DNA from 3 places in the Shewanella sp. SW32 genome. Region 1 is predicted to be linked to each of the others. Evidence: predicted binding sites of a transcription regulator. Region 1 holds the regulator's gene; each other region holds the start of a gene.
What was found. The regulator ArgR, encoded in region 1, controls arginine synthesis, uptake and breakdown. The targets are predictions, from matches to a motif close to ANTGAATANNTATTCANT.
Positions count from the first base shown of each region.

Region 2: a site for ArgR is predicted at 1,144-1,161, ahead of argC (N-acetyl-gamma-glutamyl-phosphate reductase). Genes of this name have one in related genera too.
Region 3: a site for ArgR is predicted at 2,836-2,853, ahead of argA (amino-acid N-acetyltransferase). Genes of this name have one in related genera too.

Region 1 is NZ_JAKKSJ010000032.1:18,417-23,387, forward strand. It holds gene L5M28_RS17820 (thiol-disulfide oxidoreductase DCC family protein) at 1-154, shown strand, start outside; gene mdh (malate dehydrogenase) at 250-1,185, opposite strand; gene argR (transcriptional regulator ArgR) at 1,480-1,950, shown strand; gene L5M28_RS17835 (NAD(P)-dependent oxidoreductase) at 2,093-2,725, opposite strand; gene L5M28_RS17840 (LysR family transcriptional regulator) at 2,832-3,734, shown strand; gene L5M28_RS17845 (Dyp-type peroxidase) at 3,807-4,742, opposite strand.
Region 2 is NZ_JAKKSJ010000033.1:47,272-52,242, reverse strand. It holds gene ppc (phosphoenolpyruvate carboxylase) at 1-510, opposite strand, end outside; gene argC (N-acetyl-gamma-glutamyl-phosphate reductase) at 1,395-2,375, shown strand; gene argB (acetylglutamate kinase) at 2,407-3,189, shown strand; gene L5M28_RS18245 (ornithine carbamoyltransferase) at 3,202-4,107, shown strand; gene L5M28_RS18240 (argininosuccinate synthase) at 4,168-4,971, shown strand, end outside.
Region 3 is NZ_JAKKSJ010000030.1:26,378-31,348, reverse strand. It holds gene rarD (EamA family transporter RarD) at 1-749, shown strand, start outside; gene L5M28_RS17285 (PH domain-containing protein) at 799-1,317, opposite strand; gene argA (amino-acid N-acetyltransferase) at 1,437-2,756, opposite strand; gene rpmG (50S ribosomal protein L33) at 3,080-3,253, opposite strand; gene rpmB (50S ribosomal protein L28) at 3,260-3,496, opposite strand; gene radC (RadC family protein) at 3,618-4,295, opposite strand; gene coaBC (bifunctional phosphopantothenoylcysteine decarboxylase/phosphopantothenate--cysteine ligase CoaBC) at 4,418-4,971, shown strand, end outside.

The sequences.
Region 1 (4,971 bases):
CGCTTGGATCCAACTATTACGCCTGCCCGTGATTAAAACTGTCGCCGATTGGTGCTATCTCAGATTCGCAAAACACAGATATCGCATCTCTTATTTACTGACGGGCAAAGCCCGCTGCGATGATAACTGCCAAATTCCCACTAAGCGCCGCTGAATGAGCTTTAGAAAGAGTAAAACGCAGGCATAAAAAAACGGAGCTCAATGGCTCCGTTTTTAATTCGTCATAATCTAAAAAGATTATCCGAAAGATTATTTAACGAAATCAACGCCTAGTTTGATATCGCCTTTCAGCGTATCTAACATAGAATCACGAGCGTTAGCTTCGAATGCACTCACTTCACCGTAAGGCAGTACTTTTTCAATACCGTTTTTGCCTAACAGCACAGGTTGTGCGAAGAATTCAGCATGCTCGCTGCCGCCGTCAACATAGGCGCATTCAACGATGTTAGCTTCGCCTTGCAGACCACGAACCAAAGACAGACCGAAACGGCAAGCCGCTTGACCCATAGACAGAGTCGCGCTTCCGCCACCGGCTTTAGCTTCAACCACTTCGGTACCCGCGTTTTGGATGCGAGTCGTCAGACTTGCCACTTCTTCGTCAGTGAAAGTCGCGCCTTCAACTTGAGACAGTAATGGCAGAATAGTCACGCCGCTGTGGCCGCCGATCACATTCACTTTAACGTCAGCAACGTTCAGGCCTTTTAATTCGGCGATGAAAGTTTCAGAGCGGATCACGTCTAGAGTCGTGATACCGAACAGACGGTTCTTATCGTAAACACCCGCTTTTTTCATCACTTCTGCAGCGATAGCTACGGTCGTGTTGACTGGGTTAGTGATAATGCCAACCAAAGCCGTAGGGCAAGTTGCCGCTACTTTTTCGATCAGGTTGCGAACGATACCCGCATTGATATTGAACAGATCTGAACGATCCATACCAGGCTTACGTGCAACACCAGCAGAAATTAGAACAACGTCAGCACCCACTAGGGCAGGCGTTGGATCTTCACCAGCAAAACCTTTGATTTCAACAGCAGTTGGAATGTGGCTCAAGTCAACCGCAACACCCGGAGTTACCGGTGCGATATCATATAGAGACAATTGTGAACCCGCAGGCAATTGAGTTTTTAACAGTAGGGCAAGAGCCTGGCCGATACCACCAGCAGCACCAAGTACAGCAACTTTCATAGTTATCTCCGTTATTTCTCGGATATGTGTGACATGGATCTAATTTGCGTTGGCGTCACATTACTGGAATGTCACAACAATTTCAATTATCCCTTAGTCGTGGGACAAAAGAATTCCGGAATAACGTAGAAGCAATGTAGAACAATTACTCAATTTGGGATTTTTATGCCCCCAGCAAACACTTAACCACTGGGGCTTAGTGAATTTTTATTCAACCAATCTGGTTATTTGTTGACAATTTTTCTAAAAATATTCAAAATGGGCCTGTTTTTTTGAATAACGAATAATAATATTATGCAAACGACCAAGAATCAGGATGACCTTGTTAGAATTTTTAAGTCGATTTTAAAAGAAGAGCGCTTTGGCTCTCAGAGTGAAATCGTCACCGCCTTGCAAGCTGAAGGCTTTGGTAATATTAACCAATCGAAAGTGTCACGCATGCTCAGCAAGTTCGGCGCAGTGCGGACTCGCAACGCTAAGCAAGAGATGGTGTATTGCTTACCAGCCGAATTAGGCGTACCCACCGCGGGTAGCCCACTGAAGAATTTGGTACTCGACGTCGATCACAACCAAGCTATGATCGTCGTGCGAACTAGCCCAGGTGCCGCGCAGCTGATTGCCCGCTTGTTGGATTCTATCGGTAAACCAGAAGGCATTTTGGGTACGATTGCCGGTGATGACACTATCTTTATTTGCCCATCGAGCATCCAAGATATCGCCGATACCTTAGAAACCATCAAATCTTTATTCAATTATGCAGAATAAAAAAACAGGTCAGTGAGCTGACCTGTTCTATCTGTACATTTTGAAGTGCAATATAGCGCTGGTTATTTGGCCATTGTCCCGATTACGTTACACATTCAAGCACAATATCTAACTCACAATATCTAACTCAACTATAACGATATCAGTAAGCCACACTGATGCGCTGGTTTGGGTGAGCGCCCTTTTCGGCTTCATCTACCATGGCTTTTGCGTAATCAGTTACAGAGATACGGCTTTGACCATTAGCATCGGTAAAGAAGCTATCGCCACCAAGACGGTACGGGCCTTCACTCTCACCGGGATAAATCTCAGCCGCTGGGCTCACAAAGGTCCAATTGATTGCCGTTTGCGCCGCACGGAATACCTTCAAGGCTTCACCCTGAGCTAACGCCTCATCTTTATATACTGCGGGGAAATCTGGGCTAGAGACCAGCGTCACACCCGGCGCCACTTCTAAACTCCCAGCACCACCGACCCACAATAAACGTGGCACGTTAGCGTTAGGCAGCACATCCAGTAAATGCTGAACCGTACTCGCCACTAGACCATGATTTTGTTGGGCGCGGCCACCAACGGCGGCAATCACGACATCTACGCCAGCAAAGGTATCGGCGACCAATGGCTGCTCTAAATCCACGGCACGTATTGCCACGTCAGCCACGGATAACTTGCTTGGGTCACGCACTAACGCTATCACTTGATGCCCGCGACTCTGTGCTTCTTTTAAAATTGCACCACCGATCCAACCCGTTGCACCTAAAATTGCGATTTTCATTTCATTGTCTCACTCAGATGATTTACATTGGATCCAGTTTACTTGCAGTTTTTCACCTAATAAACATCAATAATTGAGCATGATTGTTTCAATATAGGATACTAATGTGGATAAAATTGCCGCTATACGCAGTTTCGTCGAAGTCGCAAACTGTGGCAGCTTTACCAAAGCTGCCGAACATTTAGACCTCAGCCGCCTGCAGGTTTCCCGTCATATTCAAGAAGTGGAGCAGTGGTTGAGTTTACGCTTATTACACCGCACCACGCGCAGCGCCAGCTTGACTTTGCAGGGTGAGGAAGCGCTACAATTTTGCCAGCGGATCTTAAGTGAAGTTGCAGCCATGGAGAGCCGTGCCCACAGCCATAACAGTGAACTGGTAGGCAGTATTCGTATCGCTACGCCTATTGGTCTTGGGCAGCACAGTCTATTTGATGTCGTCGATCGCTTTATTAAAATTCATCCTAAGGTCAACATTCAACTGGTGATGTCGGACAGTTTTGCGCAATTGGTAGATGAAAGAGTCGACGTGGCGCTACGTTATACTGAGCAGCCCGATGAGAATCTCATAGCTCGGCGTTTGATGACCATAGATGCGGTACTTTGCGCGGCGCCGAGCTATCTTGATAGCGCAACGCCACTCCTCGAACCCATTGATCTACTGGCCCACAACTGCCTCATACACTCAGCGCAACAAAACTGGCCTTTTCTAAAAGAACTGCAAGCCGAGCACGTCAAAGTTACAGGGAATCTTAGGGCTAACGATATGGGAGTGTTGGTCAGTGCGGCGCTACGTGGACATGGCATAGTGCGTTTACCCTGTGACTTAGCTAACCAGTACCTTGCCAGTGGTCAACTCAAAGAAGTCCTACCCGAATTTACGACACCAGGCCAAACCTTGTGGGCGGTATATTTGTCCCGCAGTTATCAGCAAAATCTAGTGCGCGCTTTTATCGATTTCACCGCCCTGCAATGGCAGCTCGATATCAAAAAATGGGTTCCCGCGCATTAGCATAAAAAACGCACTTAGGCGTTAGCTTAAGTGCGTCTCGATTGATGCTAATCCGGCTTGATTATAGAAAGCTTATTCGTCGAACTGCAGCATAAAATCCAGTGCGGGGGCAAAGAAAGATGAACCTGTCATCGCCTTAGTAAAATGCATCAAGTGATCATGATTGCCTGCGCCATCACCAAACATCATGCTATGCAGCATCTTTTCAAAATGTTCTGGCGTGCGGCAGTTAGAGATAAACATTAATCCCTGCTCCTTCAGCGAACCATAGGGCATACTCTGACGCAGGATCTCCATTGATTTACCATCGGCATCTTTAAGATTAACGCGCTTGATATGGCTGGTCAGTGGCTTATCTTCAGATTCATACTCGATATTATCTTGCTTAGTACGGCCGATAATATCCTCTTGTTTTTTAACTGGTAATCTATGCCACTTACTCAAGTTATGGGCATATTTTTGCACATGGATATAGCTGCCACCCTTAAACTCAGGATCCTCATCACCCACAAGTGCCACTTCCTGGCGGTGGCGCCCCTTAGGGTTTTCGGTGCCATCGACAAAACCAGTCAAATCGCGGCTATCCATAAATCTAAAGCCACGCTCTTCTTCAACTAACTCCACTAAGTCTTCAAACATTTGGCTGATTTCATTAGCCACTAGATGCAGAATGTCGTAACGATCACTGCGAATATGCACGAATAAATCATATTCAATTGCAGGCGCTTCACGACTGCCCACTTGCATCGCAGGGAAAGGTTTGAGCAGTTCTGGGCGAGCAGTAGGATAGAGGCTATCCCAATAATTAGCACCAATACCAACAAAACCATTGAATGCACTGTCGGAATATTGATCTGTCAGCTCATAAATATACTGCGCAACGTTGGCAAGACAGGGACGTAATTGCGACTCGACATTGTCATTGGCATTAAACATCAAATAGACACTGTGTAAGTTCCCCTCTGCACACACACCCAACTGTTCACGCGGCATATTTTGAATATCCATTTGGTTATCACCCTTTTTCTAAATTCATTCTCGGCAATATTATCCGCAACTTTACCTAAAAATGACATTAACTAACGCACAGTTTGCTCTGATCTGTTTATGATAATGCCAATAGCGGAGCATTATCCCACCCCAGACCCTTAAACATAAAAATTGACGAGACCATTAAAGTCTCGCCAATCTGTTAAATCGAATCAATGACATCAGGTTCACTCAGTGTTGAGCTTAC
Region 2 (4,971 bases), on a different contig from region 1:
TTCTTGCTCTGTTAAGCAGTCGACAATGGCGGCGTATTTTTGGATCAGGGTGCGACGGGAAATTTCAGTGGGGTGCGCTGTTAGTACCAGATCGATATCCAGTGTTTTTAGACAGTCGAGCATTTTAGCTTGGTCGACACGACCATTGAGCATGCGGCCTAGGAGTTGTTCCACTGGGTCTGGTACGCAGACAAGTTCGTCGCAATTACGACTGATAGTATGAAATTGCTCGGATAAGTTAGCTAAGTTAAGAAATTGGTTAAAAGCTTTTGCAAAAGGGACTAATTCTTCGTCTGGCAAAGCTGTCAGTAACTCGAGCATTTGCTCTCTGGCGGCTTGATCGCCTCGGCGTGAGTCTTTGGCAAGCTTACGGATCTGTTCAACCTTCTCAAGAAAAGAGTCCCCAAGATGGGTACGCATAGTATCACCAAGGATTTGGCCTAACATACTCACGTTCGATCTTAATGACGCATACATATCTGTCATATTGTCTGCCATGGTTACTGACATAGTTACTCCGAATAGAAAAACATGAAAATTCGCTTTGTATATACCCAAACAACCTGAAGATGCAGGATTCAGCGGGAGTTTAATGCACTTTAGGCAAGGCAGTTATTTGCAGGCCTAGCGGGCTAAGTTAAAAATAACCAACGCAGCATAAAGTGCGTTAAAACCCGCCGGGACGGAGCACCTAGGGCACTCCACTTCCGTGTTGCATCAATTTAAAAGGTGGCCGACATTCTTTCATTGATGCGCCTTGAATTGAAGCACCCTAGGCGCTCTGAAACTCGTATCTTCAGGTAGCTTGGGTATATAGCCCGTTAGCACAATACCTATCACTTGGGGCTATGGTCAACAGCAGAACTTATAACTTATACGACTGGCTTATCCGATATGCAACCAATCACGGTATTTGATGAAGAATATTCAATAGAAATGCGAAGTCACGCAATATTTTTTGATGATTAGTGCAAGTGAATATGAAGTGCATCATTTTATGCTTTGCAGACATGTATCTTAGCTGTTAATGAAAAGGACTGATTTGGCTCATATTGACCCTGGATAACTGAGTTATTAACGAGTTAGCTGAGTGGGCGGCGTGTTTTCGATATCCCAGTTTGAGCTTAAAATATGAAAATAAATTAAAAATATATATTCACATATATTGCATAAGTAGATCTTTGTGGTAGTCTAGCCATCAGTTGAGATGAGTCACCCCCTGTGACCTGTAGAGTGAATATCATGATGCACAGCATTAACCTGACAGTGAATAAAATAACAACCTATTACGATTTCCTGCGACGATAGTCTTGTCATCATAGATATGCGCGGTTGCGTGTAAGCTATTCATCTACTCTTTAAGTTTCTTTGATTCGGTTAATAAGACAAAAAACATGAAAAATATCGCCATTATTGGTGCCAGTGGTTACACAGGCGCGCAACTGACCGCTTTAATCCATGCAGAAGCAGATCTGACGATTCAGGGTTTGTATGTTTCTGAAAACAGTTTAGATAAAGGTAAACCTTTAGCGGATTTGTATCCTAGCTACAGCCATATCGCATTAACGCTGTCGCCATTGTCCGATGAAGCTAAGGCAAAAATCGTTGCCGAAGCCGATGCTGTGGTGCTCGCGACTGAGCACTCGGTGAGCCTGCATTTAGCGGCTTGGTTTTATAGCCAAGGGTTAGCGGTATTCGATTTAAGCGGTGCCTATCGTTTCAGTGATGTGGCGCAATATCCGAAGTGGTATGGCTTTGAGCATGAATATCCTGAAGTTTTAGCCAAAGCCGTGTATGGCCTTGCCGAATGGAATGCTAAAGAAATCGCTGCGACTAAGATGATTGCCGTGCCAGGTTGTTACCCGACCGCATCATTGACAGCGTTAAAGCCGCTAGTGAGTTTACTGACATCGGCTTATCCGGTTATCAATGCCGTGAGCGGCGTAACAGGGGCGGGCCGTAAAGCGCAGTTACACACCAGTTTTTGTGAAGTGAGCCTGACACCTTACGGCGTATTAGGCCATAGACATCAACCCGAGATCGCCACTCAACTTGGCCAAGAAGTGATATTTACCCCGCACCTTGGCAACTTTAAGCGTGGCATTTTAGCGACCATTACTGTGCAGCTAAAACCAGACACTACGACTGCCGATGTGGCAGCGGCCTATAGTGTATATGACCAGGCGCCATTGGTAACCGTAAAGCACAATCAGTTCCCGAAAGTGGACGATGTGGTGCTGACACCTAACTGTCACTTAGGTTGGAAGTTTGATGAGAATAGTGGTTACTTAGTGGTAGCCAGTGCCATCGATAACTTGATGAAAGGTGCTGCCAGCCAAGCGCTGCAATGCATAAAGATTCATTTTAACCTTTAATTGTTCATCCTTATTTAAGAGAGTCGTCAAGATGTCTACAAACAACTCAGTATTAGTGCTTAAAGTGGGCGGCGCGCTGCTGCAATGTGAAATGGGGATGGCGCGATTGATGGATACGGCTGCGGCTATGTTAGCCAATGGTCAGCAAGTGTTGATGGTGCATGGCGGCGGCTGTCTGGTGGATGAGCAGCTAGCAGCGAATGGTATGGAAACCGTCAAGTTAGAAGGTTTGCGTGTGACTCCGCCTGAGCAAATGCCGATTATTGCCGGCGCACTTGCGGGTACTTCGAACAAAATTCTTCAAGGCGCAGCGACTAAGGCTGGCATTGTGAGTGTGGGCATGAGCCTCGCCGATGGCAATACTGTTTCGGCTAAGATTAAAGATGAGCGTTTAGGCCTAGTGGGCGAAGTCACGCCAAACGATGGCACTTATCTTAAGTTTATCCTCGAGCAAGGTTGGATGCCGATTTGTAGCTCCATCGCCATGATGGACGATGGCCAAATGCTTAACGTTAATGCAGACCAAGCGGCGACGGCATTAGCCAAATTAGTGGGCGGCAAGTTAGTGCTGCTGTCGGATGTTTCTGGGGTGCTCGATGGTAAAGGCCAGCTCATCCATAGTTTAAATGGCAAGCAGATAGCAGACCTTGTTAAGCAAGGTGTGATCGAAAAGGGAATGAAGGTCAAAGTTGAAGCTGCGCTCGAAGTAGCACAGTGGATGGGGCAGGCGGTACAAGTTGCCTCGTGGCGTGATGCAAGCCAACTAATCGCATTAGCAAAAGGTGAAGCCGTAGGAACACAAATCCAACCATAAGTGGAGTAGGTTATGAAGCATTTACTATCGATAAAAGACTTAACCCAGCAGCAGTTACAGGATCTAATTGCCTTGGCAAAAACGATTAAAGCCAATCCGGCTGAGTATCGTCATGCGCTGGATGGCAAGAGTGTGGTGATGTTATTTGAAAAGCCCTCACTCAGAACACGCGTTAGCTTTGATATCGGTATTAATAAGCTCGGTGGCCACTGTTTATACCTAGACCAGCAAAATGGTGAACTGGGAAAACGGGAATCGGTTGCTGACTTTGCTTCTAACCTGTCATGTTGGGCCGACGCAATTGTGGCGAGAACCTATTCACACACCACTATCGAACAATTAGCCGAGTTCGGCTCAGTGCCCGTGATCAATGCGCTGTCGGATCTTTATCATCCTTGCCAAGCCTTAGCTGACTTTTTAACACTGGCAGAGCAGTTTGAGGATGTCAGTAAAGCTAAATTAGCTTATGTTGGTGATGGTAATAATGTCACTAACTCGCTGATGTACTGTGCGGCTATTCTCGGTGCCACCATGACAGTGATCTGCCCTGCGGGTCACTTTCCTGATGGCTACGTAGTGGCAGAAGTGCAAGAGCTCGCCAAACGATATGGCGGCAAGATAGTGCTGACTTCAGATATCGATGCGATTGAAGGTCACGACGCTATTTATACTGATACTTGGATTTCAATGGGCGATCCAACGCCTTTGTCGGATATCAAAGCGAAGTTTGCACCATACCAAGTAAACAAAGCTCTGATGGCGAAAGCGGGCGCTAACTTTTTTATGCATTGTTTGCCCGCCCACCGTGGTGTAGAAGTAACAGATGAAGTGATGGACGGTGCAGGATCCTTAATTCTGCAACAAGCCGAAAATCGGATGCATGCCCAAAATGCGGTACTGGTAACCTTATTTAGTTAAATTAACCCTGTTTAGCAGCCTGTTTTCTCCTAGGTGAGAAACGAGTCATAGGAATTTAAGATGTCTATCGAGATAAAAAATACTGGCGTGAAAAAAGTGGTTTTAGCCTATTCAGGTGGTCTAGATACCTCGGCCATTATTCCTTGGTTAAAAGAAAACTACGATAACTGCGAAATCATCGCATTCTGCGCCGACGTTGGCCAAGGCGAAGAAGAGCTGGTTGGCTTGACTGAAAAAGCTTTAGCTTCAGGTGCTTCTGAATGTCATATCGTCGATCTAAAAGAAGAATTCGTTAAAGACTATATTTACCCAACGATTGCGAGCGGTGCGATTTACGAAGGCACTTATTTACTCGGTACGTCAATGGCGCGTCCTATTATTGCCAAAGCGCAGGTTGAAGTGGCTCGTAAAGTGGGCGCCGATGCTCTGTGTCACGGTTGTACCGGCAAAGGTAACGACCAAGTGCGTTTCGAAGGTTGCTTCGCCGCATTAGCACCTGATTTAAAAGTGATTGCACCATGGCGTGAATGGACTATGCAGAGCCGTGAAGATCTGCTGGCCTATTTAGCTGAACGTGACATCAAGACGTCAGCGTCAGCGACTAAAATCTATAGCCGTGATGCCAACGCTTTCCATATTTCCCATGAAGGTGGTGAGTTAGAAGATCCATGGAACGAGCCAAGCAAAGGCGTATGGACACTGACTGCCGATCCTGAAGATGCACCGAACAAGCCTGAATATGTGTCGCTAGAAGTAGAACATGGCCGTATTACTAAAGTGAATGGTGAAGCCCTAACGCCTTATGCTGCACTGATGACATTAAACGCGATTGCTGCGCCACACGGTGTGGGTCGTATCGACATC
Region 3 (4,971 bases), on a different contig from region 1:
CATTCGTGTTTATGCTGATCATTATGCAGTTTATCGGCGGTTTTTCTCGCTTACGCTTACTGTTTAAACAGCCTAAACAGTTGATGGTTCTCACCATTACTTCCATATTGATCGCGGGAAACTGGCTACTATTTATCTGGGCGGTAAATAACGATCACATGCTCGATGCCAGCCTAGGTTACTTCATCAATCCTTTACTCAACGTCTTACTCGGTATGTTATTTCTAGGCGAAAGATTGCGTAAACTGCAATGGTTTGCGGTTTCACTCGCCAGCGCTGGCGTATTGATCCAGTTAATCTCTTTTGGCTCAATTCCCATCGTCTCACTGGCACTCGCGGGTACCTTTGGTTTCTATGCGCTGCTGCGAAAAAAGGTCAATGTGGATGCTAAGGCCGGCTTATTGGTCGAAACCGCAGTGTTATTACCGGTAGCGCTGATTTATCTCGTCGCAACCTTAGACACAGCCACGGCGAGCATGCTAACTAACGATTGGCAATTGAATCTGATGTTAATGGCGGCAGGGATAGTGACTACCATTCCTTTGCTGTGTTTTGCAGGGGCAGCGGTACGTATTCCATTGTCTATGCTCGGCTTTTTCCAATATATTGGTCCGAGTATTATGTTCATCCTCGCGGTGAGTCTGTTCAATGAGCCCTTCGATGCCGAAAAAGGCGTGACCTTCGGCTTTATCTGGAGCGCGCTGCTCGTCTTTACCTTAGATATGGCCTATAAACGCAAAACGGCGTGAGCATTATCACGCCGATAAACACAGTGGCAGAAGTGATGACATATGATGATTACTTCTGTAACTGTGCTAAAAACTCACTCCCTTGCGGTACTGTTAGTAATAAACTGTAGCCTTTAGTCGTTGGCACTAACACTAACTGCGATTTATCTGTTATCGCCAAAAATGCCCTGCCTTTCCCCTGCAACTTAAACCAGCCTAATTGAAACCCTGGCATGCCTATGCCGTTCGTTTTAAAGCTCGGCGCTAAATCTGCCTCTTGCTGCAAATCGACTATGCGCGCCTCGGCAGGCAATAAATCCACGCGAGATAACTGCACTTTATAGAAGGGAACATCCACTGTGAGCTCTGTATCGGTTAACACTAATTCGGCGCTATTCGATTGATAGAAGACCCAAGAAAATCCGCCCATCACCACCAGCAATATACCTAAACTCGCCGACTTCGCTATCTTAGGCATATTTTTTAGCCATAACATCAGCAAGATACCCGCTAAACCGAGCAATAAGACGATAAAACTGAAGATAGAGGTTTGGGTTAAAGGGGCGAGTTCAAAAAATTGAGGACTCATTGGCAGTATCTCCCATGCAGTGAAGTCTTAATCTGCCAATAAAGACATATTATGTCAATAAAAATGCCAGCGCTAATATGAGTACTAGGCTGGCATTGATTGGATTGATTTAGAACGGCTTAAAGATCGAGCGCGAGAATTTTTGAGCGGCGTTGATAGTTATACAACTGCTTTTTCTTCTGTGGCAGTGCTTCAACATCTTCAATCACAAAACCATGCTCTAAGAACCAGTGAATGCTCCGAGTTGTCAGCGCAAACAAGCGTGAATAACCGCGGTTTCTAGCCTGATTGATAATGTTCTTCAGCAGTAAGCTCCCTCTATCGGCATCGCGATAATCAGGATGCACCACCAAACAAGCAAACTCACCCGCATTGTCCTCTTCAAAAGGATAGAGCGCAGCGCAACCAATCACTAAACCGTCGCGCTCAATCAACATGAACTGTTCGATTTCAATCTCAAGCTGCTCACGACTACGACGCACCAGAATGCCTTGTTCCTCCAATGGACGGATAAGGTTCAACACACCGCCAATATCGGCGATCGACGCACAGCGTAAACGCTCAGCACTCTCAGTGACGATTTGTGTACCAATCCCTTCGCGGGAAAACAGCTCTTGTAGTAAAGCACCATCTTCAAGGTAGCTAACTAAATGACAACGTGGCACACCATTGCGGCAAGCATCGATACTGGCTTTGAGAAACGCCATAGTGCCAACACAAGCAGACCCTTGCTCGGCCAGCTTGTTCATGATGTTTTGCGCATCATTTGGCATCAACTCGGCAATTACATCGCCATTACGATCGAGAATACCGTTCTGTGAGCTAAAGCCGATCATCTTGTCTGCTTTAAGCTTAATTGCCACTTGAGTCGCGATTTCCTCAGCGGTGAGATTAAAGCTTTCACCAGTAACCGAAGCCGCAATCGGCCCCATCAACACGATGCAGTGATTATCTAGCTGACGTTTTAAGCCTTGCACATCAATACGACGCACTTTGCCACTCAGACAAAAGTCCACACCATTATCCACACCCAGTGGTTGAGCAATCACAAAGTTGCCGCTCACTAAGTTAATTTGCGCACCTTGCATCGGCGTATTACTTAAACTCATGGATAAACGCGCTGTGATATCAAATTGCAGTGCCCCCGCAACTTGCTTAATCACTTTGAGCGAATCTTCATCCGTGATACGCACACCGTCGTGGTAGGCAGGCGCAATACCGTTGGCGGCTAATGCAGCATCAATCTGCGGCCTAGCGCCATATACCAACACCACTTTGATCCCTAAACTGTGCAGCAGGGCGACATCATTTAAGATGGCGCGGAATTGATTTTGAGCCAAAGCTTCACCACCCAGCATGACCACAAAAGTTTTACCTCTGTGAGCATTAACATAGGGGGCAGAATGACGAAATCCATCAACCAGTTCAGTGGTACGCACGCGTTATTTACACCTCATTTTTGAGCTGGCAGCGTCACTATGACACACCAGGAATGAATCGCTAACTTTCGCGTATGGTATTGCATTTTAATTCACATATAAAGAATTTATTCTCACTAAAGTGCAGATTTGATGATTTAAAGTGCTTAGAACCGCACTATTTTATATTTTCAGTAAGTGTTCACACTTTTTTAACTTCACAGGGGATGATTCAGCGGCATCAGTTTGCGAGGCAATTATCTCAACTTGATGACTAGCCACTAAAAAAAGTGCAAAAAAAAGCCCCTTAAATAAGGGGCTTTTCTCGAAACACTAACCAAGGATTACTTGATTTTGGCTTCTTTGTAGATAACGTGCTGACGAATAACTGGATCAAATTTTTTGATTTCCATTTTTTCAGGCATGTTACGCTTGTTTTTTTCAGTTGTGTAGAAGTGACCAGTCTTAGCTGTAGAAACTAATTTGATCTTCTCACGATTACCTTTAGCTTTAGCCATGATCTATTATACCTTCTCGCCACGGGCACGAAGTTCAGCAACAACAACTTCGATACCTTTTTTGTCGATCAGACGGATACCTTTAGTAGATACACGTAACTGTACGAAACGCTTTTCTTCTTCTAACCAAAAACGGTGGTTTTGTAGGTTAGGTAAAAAACGACGACGGGTCGCGTTTTTTGCATGCGAACGGTTGTTACCAACCATCGGCTTCTTGCCAGTAACTTGGCATACTCTTGACATGTCAATCTTCTCCAAAAACAATTTTAACGCTCGAGCATTAATGTGCCTCGTATGGCCGTCGCCCGAGGCACAAAGAGGGCGCATTTTATACACGATCACAGAGTGAAGATCAAGTGTTAGATTAATTAATCCAGCCTCGTTCTGCAAAAGAAACTATCTCTCGATCACCTACAACCATATGGTCCAATAAGGATACGTCTATGGTTGCTAACGCATTTTTTAATCGCTCAGTTATTCGTCGGTCAGCCTGACTGGGCTCGGCAATACCAGACGGATGATTATGACAAACTATAACTGCTGCGGCCTTTTTCTCCAGCACTAAGCTCACCACTTCACGTGGATATACTGAGGCTGAGTCTATTGTGCCGCGGAATAATTCGACAAATTGAATCACTCTATGCTGGCTATCCAGCAGTAAAACTGCGAACACTTCATAGGAGCGATCGGCCAATTGTCGCATTAAATAGTCCCGAGTTAAATCGGGATTTGTCAAAACCTGACCTCTTTGCAGATTTTCCTGCGCTACACGCCGCGCTAATTCGGCCGCAGCTTGAAGCTGGGCGTATTTTACAGGTCCTACGCCCGGAAGTCGACACACCTGATTTCTTGGGGCACAGAGCAGGTTTCTGAGGCCGCCAAACTCGCAAATAAGCGACCTAGCAAGGTCAACCGCGTTTAATCCAGCTAAACCGTTACGCAGCAATACTGCCAGTAATTCAGCATCCGAGAGATGCGCAGCTCCTTTTTGTAACAGTTTATCTCTGGGACCTTCGCCCTCAGGCCAATCTTTAATCCCCATGTGACCTCCCTGTCATCTCACATATTTTCACTTTACTGAGTATGGACGAGATTTTTTGAACTGGGATAGTCACTAAAATTCACCGCTTTGTGATATTGTTGCCGGCATTATTTCTATCTCGGATGATGTCTGTGAGTCTGACAAATAAAAACGTCCTGCTGGGCATTGGCGGCGGTATTGCGGCCTATAAAAGTGCTGATTTAGTACGTCGCTTGAAGGAGCGTGGTTTTGATGTGCGCGTGGTGATGAGCCAAAGTGCGATGGAATTTATCACGCCTCTGACGCTGCAAGCGTTGTCTGGACATCCAGTGGCATCTAGCTTGCTCGACCCCGCAGCAGAAGCAGCCATGGGTCATATAGAACTTGCTCGTTGGGCAGATCTCGTCATCATCGCCCCTGCAACCGCAAACCTATTGGCGCGGATTAATGCAGGCATGGCCGATGAGCTAATCACCACCACATGTCTTGCCACTGAGGCGCCAATTGCCCTGTGTCCAGCAATGAATCAGCAGATGTACCGTAATCTGGCTACACAAGCGAATTTAACTAGCCTCGCATCACGTGGTTTTACACTTTGGGGCCCCGCCAGTGGCAGTCAGGCCTGTGGTGAAGTCGGCCCTGGTCGTATGTTAGAGCCATTAGACATAGCGGAACTGGCTACACAATTTTTTGCCAC